DNA from 4 places in the Exiguobacterium sp. s35 genome. Region 1 is predicted to be linked to each of the others. Evidence: predicted binding sites of a transcription regulator. Region 1 holds the regulator's gene; each other region holds the start of a gene.
What was found. Region 1 encodes Rex, which represses fermentation and respiration genes when NADH is low (regulators of the CRP and FNR family bind a similar motif). Its sites were predicted from a motif close to TTGTGAAATATTTCACAA; they were not measured.
Positions count from the first base shown of each region.

Region 2: a site for Rex is predicted at 1,926-1,943, ahead of KNO75_RS05385 (L-lactate dehydrogenase). Genes of this name have one in related genera too.
Region 3: a site for Rex is predicted at 1,811-1,828, ahead of pflB (formate C-acetyltransferase). Genes of this name have one in related genera too.
Region 4: a site for Rex is predicted at 1,610-1,627, ahead of KNO75_RS11360 (DoxX family membrane protein). Genes of this name have one in related genera too.

Region 1 is NZ_JACSKI010000004.1:11,085-14,260, forward strand. Features, by position in the region: gene KNO75_RS13215 (ABC-F family ATP-binding cassette domain-containing protein) at 1-1,169, opposite strand, end outside; gene KNO75_RS13220 (redox-sensing transcriptional repressor Rex) at 1,320-1,976, shown strand; gene tatA (twin-arginine translocase TatA/TatE family subunit) at 1,976-2,194, shown strand; gene tatC (twin-arginine translocase subunit TatC) at 2,198-2,986, shown strand.
Region 2 is NZ_JACSKI010000001.1:1,027,392-1,030,567, forward strand. Features, by position in the region: gene KNO75_RS05380 (rhomboid family intramembrane serine protease) at 1-726, opposite strand, end outside; gene KNO75_RS05385 (L-lactate dehydrogenase) at 851-1,807, opposite strand; gene KNO75_RS05390 (DUF92 domain-containing protein) at 1,977-2,747, opposite strand; gene KNO75_RS05395 (5-formyltetrahydrofolate cyclo-ligase) at 2,726-3,176, opposite strand, start outside.
Region 3 is NZ_JACSKI010000003.1:132,198-135,373, reverse strand. Features, by position in the region: gene pflB (formate C-acetyltransferase) at 1-1,723, opposite strand, end outside; gene KNO75_RS12715 (hypothetical protein) at 2,085-2,507, shown strand; gene KNO75_RS12710 (DEAD/DEAH box helicase) at 2,561-3,176, shown strand, end outside.
Region 4 is NZ_JACSKI010000002.1:186,347-189,522, forward strand. Features, by position in the region: gene KNO75_RS11345 (glycoside hydrolase family 55 protein) at 1-494, opposite strand, end outside; gene KNO75_RS11350 (cold-shock protein) at 756-956, shown strand; gene KNO75_RS11355 (pyridoxamine 5'-phosphate oxidase family protein) at 1,074-1,487, shown strand; gene KNO75_RS11360 (DoxX family membrane protein) at 1,666-2,172, shown strand; gene KNO75_RS11365 (DUF3817 domain-containing protein) at 2,253-2,549, shown strand; gene KNO75_RS11370 (MFS transporter) at 2,571-3,176, opposite strand, start outside.

The DNA of each region.
Region 1 (3,176 bases):
GTCCCGTAGCGAATCTCGCCAGTCAGGGCGGCTTGCTGTTTCGTTAACACTTTAAGTAATGTCGACTTACCGACTCCGTTCGGGCCGACGAGGGCGACCGATTCACCGCGTTGTAGCTGGAAGCGAAGATGTTGGGCGATTGCGTCCTCATATCCGATGGCGAGGTCACTCGCGCTCAATACATCGTTTCCGCTTTGGCGTTTGATGGAGAAGGAGAGGACGGCACTGCGCTCGTCACCATCTGGAGCATCGAGGCGGTCGACTTTCTCGAGACGCTTCCGCACGCTTTGCGCACGTTTCGTCGTCGTCGCTCGGGCGATGTTTCGCTGAATGAAGTCCTGCATCTTGGCAATCTCTTCTTGCTGCGACTCAAACTGCTTCTTTTCTTGTTCGTAGAGGGCGGCCTTCTGTTCAAGATACTTTGTATAGTTCCCGACGAAGCGACGACTGCGGTGACGCGACAGCTCGTAGACGACCGAGACGACACGGTCGAGGAAGTACCGGTCGTGGGAGACGATGAGGACGGCACCTTTATAGCCGCTCAAGTACTTCTCAAGCCAGGCAAGCGTCTCGATGTCCAAATGGTTCGTCGGCTCGTCCAAGATGAGTAGGTCGGGACTTTGAAGGAGCATCTTCGCCAAGGCGAGGCGTGTCCGTTGTCCACCGGAGAGTGTGTCGATGCGACGCTCGAAATCGTCCGGATAGAAACGCATTCCGTGGAGGACCGAGCGGATCGTTGCTTCATATTGATATCCGCCACGTTCTTTGAACGTATGCTGCTCTTCATCATAAGAAGAGAGGAGACGTTCGTACGCCGCAGCGTCATTTAAAATCCGTTCCGAGCCCATATCTGCTTCCATGCGACGGAGCGTCTTTTCTTGCTCGATTAAGCCCGTGAAGACGGTGAGCATCTCGTTCCAAATGGTCTCATCGGATTCTAGCCCTGAGTCTTGGGCGAGATAGCCGATCGTGACGTCTTTCGGCTTCATGATGTCCCCAGAGTCATAGTTATATTCACCAGCGATGACCTTCAAAAGCGTCGACTTACCGGCCCCGTTACGACCGACGAGGGCGACGCGTTCGCCTTCTTGGATTTCGAGTTTTACGTTTTCTAAAATCGGCTCAACGCCGAAGGATTTGGATAAGTTATTGACTTGCAGTAGGATCAAGTGAAAAAACCCCTTTCTCTCTATTTAGTATACTGTATTTTTCAGCGATTTTAGGTATATTCGTTGAGTGGTCATGTGAATTCGTTTACAATCAAGGTGTATGAAATTCAGATTCGTTTGTAACGTGTCGTAAAAAGGAGGCTCTTTCCGTTGAGTCAAAACGAACCAAAGATTCCACAAGCGACAGCCAAACGGTTGCCACTATACTATCGATTTATTCAAAGCCTGCATGCGTCAGGGAAACAACGTGTCTCTTCAGCAGAACTGAGTGAGGCGGTCAAGGTCGATTCGGCTACGATTCGCCGTGATTTCTCGTACTTCGGTGCGCTCGGTAAAAAGGGATATGGCTATAACGTGCAGTATCTGTTAGACTTTTTCCGAAAGACACTGAATCAGGACGAGATTACGAATGTCGCCTTGGTCGGGGTCGGTCACCTTGGGACGGCATTCGTCAACTATAACTTCCTTAAAAACAATAACACACATATCGTCGTCGGGTTCGACGCAGACGAGACAAAAGTCGGCACGACGATGTCAGGCGTCCCAATTCATCACGTCGATGAGATGGAACAGATTATGGAGCAAAACAAGATTGACGTCGCGATTTTGACGGTACCTTCTGCCTATGCGCAGTCCGTCGCAGACGACTTGGTGCGTTTCGGCATCAAGGGCATCTTGAACTTCACACCGGCACGACTTACCGTACCGGACACGGTTCGCGTTCATCACATCGATTTGTCGATTGAGCTGCAGTCACTCATTTACTTTATGCAACACTATCCAACCGCTGAGGGGGTCCATCAATAATGGAATTACTAGCATCATCACTCGTCGTCGGAATTCCGGGTGGGGCGAGTCTATTCATCATCGCCATCATCGCGCTCATCATCTTCGGACCAAAGAAATTACCGGAGTTTGGTCGCGCGGCCGGACAAACGCTTCGTGAGTTCAAAAATGCAACGAACGGCATGATGAACGAGCACGACGAGAACGACAAGAAAGCTATCGAAAAGAAAGAGCAGTAAGCCATGAATCATCAACCTGATCAAGAGCGGGAACTTACCGATCACTTGACAGAGCTGCGAAGACGACTGATGCTATCTGCATTTGTCGTCTTTGCCTTCTTTTTGATGGCTTTGCCGAGTGTCAAATATGTACTCGCCTACTTGCAAGAAGATCTCGTCGAACGCGGGCTCGAACTGAACGCCTTTGGGGTCGCGGACCCGCTGATGATTTACTTGAACTTGGCGCTCATCATCGGCCTGATTGCGGCGAGCCCATTCCTACTGTATCAAGTGTGGGCGTTTGTCGCACCCGGTCTGCATCCGAATGAACGGAAAGGCACGCTTGCCTACATCCCGATCATCTTTGGATTGTTCTTGATCGGTCTTGCGTTCGCCTACTACTGGTTGTTCCCGCTCGTCCTCGATATCTCGACGGACCTCGGGCAAGACCTCGGACTCGAACAAATCATCGGAGCCAACAATTACTTCACGTTCTTGTTGCAACTGACGATCCCGTTCGGTCTATTGTTCCAATTGCCGGTCGTGACGATGTTCTTGACCCGGATTGGTGTCGTGACACCATACTTCTTATCGAAGATTCGTAAGTATGCGTACTTCGCGCTATTCGTAGTCGCGGCATTCATCACACCGCCGGATTTGACATCGCACCTTATGGTATCGTTGCCACTCTTCTTCCTATATGAAATCAGTTTATCGATTTCACGCGTCGCCTACAAAGGAGTGCTACGTCGGGAGAAAGAAGCGATGGTGCAAGAACAGATGGATTTAATGAAACAGATGAATGAGAAATAAGCATCGTTCCGTAAATGGGACGATGCTTTTTTATGTGCACTACACTATAGTTCAATTGGAAGTTCATACTGTTCAAATTTTAGACACTTTTACGTGAAATAGTGAGCATAGTCATTGAATCCTATATTGTGAAATAGTACACTAAGGTCAAGAAGTAAATGTGATGTTTATCACAATGTGAAAAGAAACG
Region 2 (3,176 bases), on a different contig from region 1:
CGCATACGATGCCGTCGTCGCTAGAATCCCACCAACTACGTATATGATGAGAAAGCGGATGGAGCCATACATCCGTTCAACGAGCGGACCGAGTGACCAGAGCGCAAACATATTGATGGCAAAATGGAACCATCCGATATGCAGAAACATTGGCGTAATTAACCGCCACCATTCCCCTTCTTCGATGAGCGGGTTCACTTTCGCACCAAATGCGATCAACGTATTCGGGTCGAATGTCGAACCGACTGATTCAGCTAGCCACATGACTAAAAAGGTGATGAACATTAATCCGTACACTATTTGCGGTTTACCAAAGGAGAATCGTTTCTTTAACTCCGCTTTCTTCTTTCGATCCATTGCGACCGCGAGCAATCGAAAACGGTCGTCCTCCATCGTAGGTGTACAAATCGAGCGAGATAATGTCACTCTCGCCGGAATTGGGAACGTCATGGAGTCGACTCGCTCTTCATCAACGAGACGGTCGCCATATATGTGAATCGTCAAACGCTTTCGTCCAATACGAGATAGACGAAAAGCGCTCAAGATTGCGTTAATGTCAGTACCGACATGATTCGCCCATGCTTTTTCAGTTTGAACGTATAAGTCATAGCGATCACCTGCTTTTGTATCAAACAAGATGACTGCACGAGACGGCTCTAATATCCCTTCAATCCGCCCACCGTTCTCGATCGCTTGATAAATGCCTTCCCAGAAGCAAGTCGCCAACAAAACCCCTCCTCTCTCATTCTATTGTAAATCACGTTGTACCTCACGACAAAGTCACGGCTTGCCCAAAACGTACAAAAAAAACCCACAACCTTTAAGGCTGCAGGTCATTCAAATACGACAATTACAAGACAGGCTCCATCGTTTTCATGAGAACGTTAGCTGAATGTTGCATTTTTTGATGTTCTTCTTCTGACAACTCAATCTCAACGACTTCTCGCACGCCCTGACGGTTAATGATGGCTGGTACCCCGATATGAATATCGTGTAAACCGTATTCCCCATCAAGGTGAGCACCGACTGTCAGCAATGTGTTCTCGTTACGAAGGACCGCTTTGACCAGACGGAGTAATCCGAGGCCGATGGCATAGTATGTCGCACCTTTACGTTCGATGATGTGATAAGCCGCATCACGTACGTTCACATAAATGTCTTCAAGGTCTTGCCAGTTATATTCATCATGCTCTTCAAGCAACTGCTCAACAGACTTTCCGTAAATACGAGCATTGCTCCAAGCAGCAAACTCGGTGTCACCGTGCTCACCCATGATGTAAGCATGACAGTTACGTGGGTCGACATTGAAATAGTCGCCAAGCATATAACGTAAACGAGACGTGTCGAGTACGGTACCTGAGCCGAAGACGCGATGTTTAGGAAGTCCTGAATACTTCCATGCCAAATGCGTCATAATGTCGACAGGGTTTGAGGCGATAATGATAATGCCATCAAAACCAGAATCCATAATATCTGAAATCATCGACTTCATGATCTTCGCATTTTTCTCGACAAGGTCAAGACGAGTTTCCCCTGGACGTTGCGGTGCACCTGCAGTAATGACGACGATGTCTGCTACACCACAGTCTGCATAATCTCCTGCCCACACACGCATCGGTGAAGAAGCGAACGAGACGCCGTGGTTTAAGTCCATCGCTTCTCCTTCTGCTTTTGCCTTGTTGATGTCAATGATGACGAGTTCTTCACAAAGGCTTGCTGTCGTTAACTGGTACGCGAAACTCGCTCCAACTGCCCCTGCCCCTACGAGTGCGACGCGCGTTACTTTAGCATGATTTAATGTTTCCATATTGATTCTCCACCCTTCGATCAATCTGTTTCATGTTTTTGTTATCTCTGTTACAACAAGATTGTAACATCATTCACAAACCCTAACTACAGTGGAAACCGTTTTCACTTTGGCGATATTGTGACAACTTTCACATTCATTTGAAACATCTTCATTTTCTGTACTACCCTCATCCGAACACCAAAAAACAAATAGACGTCGCTCCAAGAACGGATAAAAAATTGACTGCATCATTCCCTAGCACACGCCATCCTGACACATACGTTGTAGGAACTTGATGATGAACTTTCTTTTCCGTCAGCTTTCCACAAACCGTACAGCGAAACTTCCGTTGAACAGTCGCCCCGAGCAATGTATCGATGACGCTCCCGCTCAGTCCGATTCCCCAAAGCGTCAACAGTAATGCCATATCCAATTCGACAAACAGAAGAGAAGAACAGACGATCACGAATGCCCCTAAAATCGACATGACTGTCCCAAACGTTGAGACAGCACCGCTCGTTCCCGGCTCAACTTCTCTAAAAGTGAACATGAAACGCGGTTTACGTTTTGCGAGGACACCGAATTCAGACCCCCATGTGTCACTCGTCGCTGCCGCAATAGACACGATGTACATATAAAGGTAGACGAGATTATCTGTCAGTAAGTAACCGAGGGCACAAAGAATCCCTACCCCACCGTTTGCTAACACTTGAATGGCGTCGCGTGCTCCCGTTTTTTCGACAATCTCATCTACATTTTGCTTATCGCGAGATCGATATTTCGATGCAAGAGAAGACGTCGAGAAAAACACACCGAGTAAATAGAGGCCGAACCAACCAAACGATAACCCGATCAACACCCCTGTCACTATAGTCAAGATGGCTCCCGAGAGCGTCAAAGAGCGCAACCGATACCCGAGAAAGGCGACGATACAAGTTACAACAAAAATGGCGAACATTGAATCATCTCCTTTTCTGTCACAATCCACTGAACAGGTAGATCATGTGGTTCCGTCGGTACTTGATCGACAAGTTGAACCGAGTAAGCCAATGAAACCGTCTCCCCTTCATATGTACGTAAAAAACGGTCATAGTATCCTCCGCCCCAACCGATTCGATATCCTGAACGGTCAAATACTCTTCCCGGCACAAGACAGAGGTCGATGGTTTTCGTTGTTGGCGGGGTCGTCGGCTCCAAAATATTCATGACGCCCGTCTCAAGGTCATCTACCGAATGAATAATATGAAACGTTAACCCCTGCTCCGTTACTTTCGGGACGCACACCGTTTTTCCTGCTTCAAACGCCTCATGAATGATTGGCGACGTATCGATTTCAAGCGGTAGTGACGATGTCACAGCAACCGTCTGGCTTTCTTTCCATATCTCT
Region 3 (3,176 bases), on a different contig from region 1:
ATTCGACGAGTTCGACGGCGATTGCGTCGACACGGTCGTCATTGTTACCGAATTTCGGGAAATCGCCTTCTGTTTCGAAATCAACGATGATTCCTTCTTCATTACGGACCGGTTTGACGCTTGCGTATTTGATTGCTGAAAGACTATCTGCCGTTACAGAGAGACCGGCAATCCCACAAGCCATCGTCCGTAAGATTTCTGGATCGTGAAGTGCCATTTCGATACGTTCGTACGCATATTTGTCATGCATGAAGTGAATGACGTTGAGCGTATTCACGTATAGTTCTGCCAACCAGTCGAGTGTACGGTCAAAGTCGGCATATACTTTTTCGTACGTGAGCACATCTTCTGCATTCATCTCCCAAGCAGGAGCGATTTGAGCACCGCTCTTCTCGTCACGTCCGCCATTCATGCTATAAAGAAGGGCTTTTGCCATGTTTGCACGCGCACCGAAGAATTGCATCTGTTTTCCGATCTTCATCGGTGACACACAACATGCGATACCATAGTCGTCACCGAATTGTGGCATCATCAAGTCATCGTTCTCATATTGAATCGCCGATGTTTCAATCGACATTTTCGCACAGTATTGTTTGAAGCCTTCTGGTAGCTTCGTCGACCAGAGAACGGTCAAGTTCGGCTCTGGAGCAGGACCGAGGTTCGTGAGTGAATGTAAGAATCGGAACGAGCTCTTCGTGACGTTCGAGCGACCATCTTCACTCATCCCACCGATTGACTCCGTTACCCAAGTCGGGTCACCTGAGAACAGTTCGTTATAGTCTGGTGTCCGTAAGAATTTGACGATCCGAAGCTTCATGATGAAGTGATCTACGATTTCCTGAACGTCCGATTCTGTTAAACGACCAGCTTCAAGGTCACGTTCAGCGTACACATCAAGGAATGTCGAGACGCGTCCGAGTGACATCGCGGCACCGTTTTGCTCTTTGATTGCAGCAAGGTATGCCAAGTACACCCATTGATACGCTTCTTGCGTGTTTTCAGCAGGGCGACCGAGGTCAAATCCATAAGCTGCCCCAAGTTGTTTAAGTTCTTGAAGCGCACGCAGTTGTTCCGATAGTTCTTCCCGGTCACGGATGTCTGATTCAGATAAGAATCCACCCCGTTTCGCCAAGTCTTTTTTGCGTTCTGCCATCAAGAAATCAATTCCGTAGAGCGCGACGCGGCGATAGTCACCGATAATGCGTCCACGACCGTACGCATCCGGAAGACCTGTGATGATCCCTGATTTACGAGCGGCCCGCATTTCAGGCGTGTAGGCATCGAAGACACCTTGGTTATGTGTTTTACGAATCTCTGAGTAAATTTTTGTGATTTCTTCATCTGGCTCGAAACCATATGATTCTAGTGCGGCATCCACCATGCGAATCCCGCCATTCGGGTGAATCGAACGTTTGAACGGCTCATCCGTCTGAACGCCAACGACTTTCTCTAATTCTTTGTTTAAGTAACCTGGTCCATGCGACACGATTGTCGATGGTGTGTGTTGATCGACGTCCCAAACGCCTCCGCGTTCACGCTCTTCTTTTGTCAGTTCCATCACACGGTTCCAAAGAACGTTTGTCGCTTCTGTCGGACCTGCTAAAAACGTATCGTTCCCTGTGTATTCATGACGGTTCAAACGGATAAACTCACTGACATTGACTTCATTCGTCCACTGACCAGGGACAAAACCTGACCATGCAGATTTGATTTCGGTTGCCATGTTGATTCACTCCTCATTCTCGAAAGTAACTGCGTGTTATCTATACTGTGAGTGTACGTGAAAACGTGAACAATATGTTTTACAGTCTTGTGAAACTTGTAACAATCTTATGAACGTGATGACATAGCCGTTTTTGAAAGCGTTTTACAAACTGTTATATTCGATTAATTATATAGTTTGAAACAGCTGAATCCCATTTCATTAGGGTCGAACTATGATCTGTACTAATTTGATTGTTCTGTGACGAACTATACAGTTTTTGGGGTGATAAATCTCACATCACTCGGTTAGAACTTGAATTTTTGTGTCGTATCAGACACAATGAAGGCAGAACATTGTATAAGAGGAAGGGGTTCTACTCATGACGTACGAACCATTAACACCAAGCCACGCCTTTCAAGTCGGCGATCGCATCTCACTAAAGGTCGACGAAGCCGGTGAAAAGCGTGATGGATTTATCACAGAATTTGAAGATGGAGGGTTTTGGATTCGCTTTGACGATGACATCGAGAACGAAGATTTTATCGATTATCGCGACCAATTACTCGCCGGACTTTTGTCGCGTCCAATCCATGTCATCACGACACATCCGGAACTGAAACCGTTCGAGAAAATGACGTCCGAGTTACAGTATCGCGTTTATCAAGGATTCACGATTGAGAAAGTTGAATTGACAGCAGAAGGCGCGGATGCCCACATCCAACTCATCGAAGACGGTCAAACGTATACACAGACGTTACGTTCTTCAATGGAAGATGGCCAGGAGCATGTTCGCTATATTTGACGAGGGAGCGCTTTCGCTTCCTTTGTTTTTGCCTAAAGATAAGGAGACCTATTATGAATTTTACAAAACCTTTTATTAACGAGACGTGGGAACGGATGGGCTTTAACGAGCCGATGCCGGTCCAAAAAGAAGCGTTTCCCCTACTATTAGATGGAAAAGATGTGACAATCGAGGCACCGACCGGAACGGGTAAAACACTCGCTTACCTGCTCCCAGCGATTGAAAAAATCGATCCATCGAACGACCGAATCCAAGTTGTCGTTGTCGCTCCAACTCGTGAACTTGTTATGCAGATCCAACAGGTCGCACAACGTTTCACCGAAAAAGGCGATGTTCGCATCGGCTCGTTCATTGGCGGTGTCGAATTGAAACGTCAAATCGATCGAATCAAGAAAAAGCCGCATTTAATCGTCGGGACACCGGGACGTCTCGTCGAATTGATTGACAAGAAAAAGCTGAAGCTCCATGAGACACATACCGTCATTTTAGACGAAGCCGACCAAATCATCGATAGCGGTTTGACAGAAGCGGCAGAACGCATCATCAAGCATACTGCGCATGAGCGTCAACTTGCACTCGTCTCAGCAACACTCACCGATTCACTCAAAGAGTGGTCGGCACCGTTCATGAACGAGCCGGCACATATCAAAATCGAACGTGCTGTCAGCG
Region 4 (3,176 bases), on a different contig from region 1:
CGATGCTTTGGGGCACGATTGGATAGTTTTAGAATCGTGACATCTTGACCGGCACCTTCTAGCACACAGTTGGAAGGGAGGCGAATACCTCGAACGATATACACGCCTGCTGGGACAAAGACACGACGGTTGGAACGGAGGGCGAGACGAAAGGCGAGGGTACAATCCGTTTTACCATCTCCGACGGCCCCATAGTCCGTCACGTCGACGCGTTGTTTCGTGACCTGTATCAGATTCAAATATTCCGCATCGAGTCGCCGCATCCAAACAGGACGAACGATTCCATCGATTTGTTCGAGCGGAAGTGATGTTTGGACAGGAGCAATGCGTTCCGTCAATGGAATTCGGCAAGGTATGGACAGTTGTTGCGCTGAGTAAGACTTTTCGCGTGTCGCTCGGTGCCACTCGAGTGATTGATGAATCAGGTCTTCAGACCAATCCGAATAAGAAGCGATCATCGAGGCGATTGATTGTTGCTCTCTTGCGTTTTTCATAATAGATCCTCCTAGCATCATCTTCTCTAGCATGTACCCGTTTCACCTTGTTTTTTAGCAATCAGAAGTATTTACTAGACAGAAGCATCTAGTCGTGTTATATTCAATATGTGCTTAATTAAGAATAGCTGGAATCATAATTCACAAGTGCTTGGGATTATTTTTCATTAGATAATCCAGAGGCTTGTATTTTTTTTGGTCAAGTTTTTTCTAGTAAGGCACTACTATAACGCATAGCGTTTATTTCAGGAGGGTTCATTCATGAACACAGGTAAAGTAAAATGGTTTAACTCAGAAAAAGGTTACGGCTTCATCGAAATGGAAGGCGGAGACGACGTATTCGTACACTTCTCAGCAATCCAAGGCGACGGCTTCAAGACACTTGAAGAAGGCCAAGAAGTAACTTTCGAAATCACAGACGGAGCTCGTGGACCACAAGCTTCTAACGTTGAAAAAATCTAATCTTCCTTTCTAAGGAATATGATACCTGCTCGCATCGGCGAGCAGGTTTTTTTGTGTTTAATCGTGTAGTTTGAGGGAACAGTATACGAGCGACAAATCATGAAGGAGGAATTTGGAATGAGTGCAAAAGAAACAGCTTTGAAGATCCTAGATTCAAGTGATGTAGGGACGATGGCGACCGTATATAAGGTGAAGCCCCATAGTCGATACATGACATTTTTCCATGATGATTTCACGCTCTATACAGCAACCTCGAATGATACAGATAAGGTAGAGGAATTAGAGAAGAATCCATATACGCATATTTTGATTGGTTATGATGGAGATGGAGTGGGAGACACCTACTTAGAAATCTTAGGTAAAGCGACTGTGTCAGACGATGAATCGATGAAAGAAAAAGTGTGGAACGACAAACTCGAGGGCTGGTTTGATGGTCCGGACGATCCGAAATTGGTCATTCTCAAAATCGAACCAGAATCGATGCGTGTGATGAACAAAAAAGGGCAGCCACCTCAAGAAGTAACATTGTAAACTTCTCAAAGACGCCTCGAGTAGGCGTCTTTTTGCTGGATGTGAATAGAGTGTGACGTACATATGGACGAATCATGAACAAAGCAAAATACATATGTGAAATAGTGAACATAGGTGTTATATTGTGAATGTAATCACATTATTCATTTATTCAACTTCTTGAAAGGGAGGAATCATCATGTTCACGAAATTTTGGCAAAATCATAACATCGCTACGGCAATCTTGACGGTGTTACGTGTATGGCTCGGTTATCATTGGTTAACAGCAGGTTGGGGTAAAATCACAGGTGGCTTTGGAACGGAAGGTTTCTTAAACAACGCGGTGACGCTCGCGACTGGAGAGCATCCAGCCGTCGCGGGATGGTGGGCTGCATTCTTAGAAAACTTTGCGATTCCGAACGCCGGATTATTCGATGTCCTTATTCCTTATGGTGAATTTTTGGTCGGGTTAGGGTTATTGCTCGGTGCACTCACACGTAGCGCGGCGTTCTTCGGTCTTGTCATGAACATGGCGTTCTTGCTCTCAGGGACGGTCAGTACGAACCCGACGATGTTGATCGTATCTGTATTGATTTTGGTTGCTGGACATAACGCAGGAAAAATCGGAGTCGATGGCTTGTTCCTTCGCAACTTCGTCGAAACAAAAGTATTGCATCGTTCACCAAATCGTCAAATAGCCTCGTAACTTTTATGCACTCTCCTGTGACAAACCTCTCATGTTTCGGCTACGATAGATATAGCCTACAGAGATAAAGGAGAACGCATATGACTACGACTCATTTTAAATGGCTTGGCTACACAGAAGGTGTGTCCTTCTTGTTGTTACTGTTCATCGCGATGCCACTGAAATATATGGCGGGTATTCCACTCGCGGTCAGCATCGTCGGCGCTGCACATGGTTTCTTGTTTGTTGCCTACGTGCTCGCAGCCGTTTACATGGCATGGCGCTTCCGTTGGGGCTTCAAAGTTCTGACGCTTGCCGTCATGGCATCGGTCATCCCATTCGGACCATTTTTATTAGAAAAACGGGTACTCCCGTCAACAGAGAAGACATCGAACTGATTCGTTCGATGTCTTTTTTCGTTACGAGATGCGTTCGATCGACTGGACTTCTGCTCGTTCTGCTTGGATATCGTGACGGATGCGATGCATGGAAATCAAAGTGAGACTAAGCAAACAAATCATACAGATGGTGTAGAGAAGAGCGACTGGAATTAAATCGCTTAAAAACCCGAAAAGAATGAACCCAAGTGGTGTGATTCCCATTGCAAGTGACTCGAGGACTCCCATTACACGACCTAGATAATTGGGATCTGTGTTCGTTTGTAAATACATCTGAATCGGAATATTGGCTCGAATAACGAAGAGGCCACTCAATAAAGCGAAAAATGAAAAGAATAAGATAGCGGGCAATACGTTGAATGTAAAGTAAAGTGGGATGGCTGGACCGATAAAAAGTAAGCTTAAAGCAATTAAGGCACTTCTCATCGTTGAAAGTCGGTACTTAATTTTGAAGAATGGTAATGCATGTAGTAATGAAGCGACTAAAAACCCAATGGCGAACATACTTTCTAAAAATCCGAACTGAAGAGGTGATACCCCGATTTCTTGTAAGGCAGCAATAGGGAATAAGACTTCGGATGCGACAAAAAAGAAATTAAGAAAAGTAGCGAGGAGCGCAATGGTCCA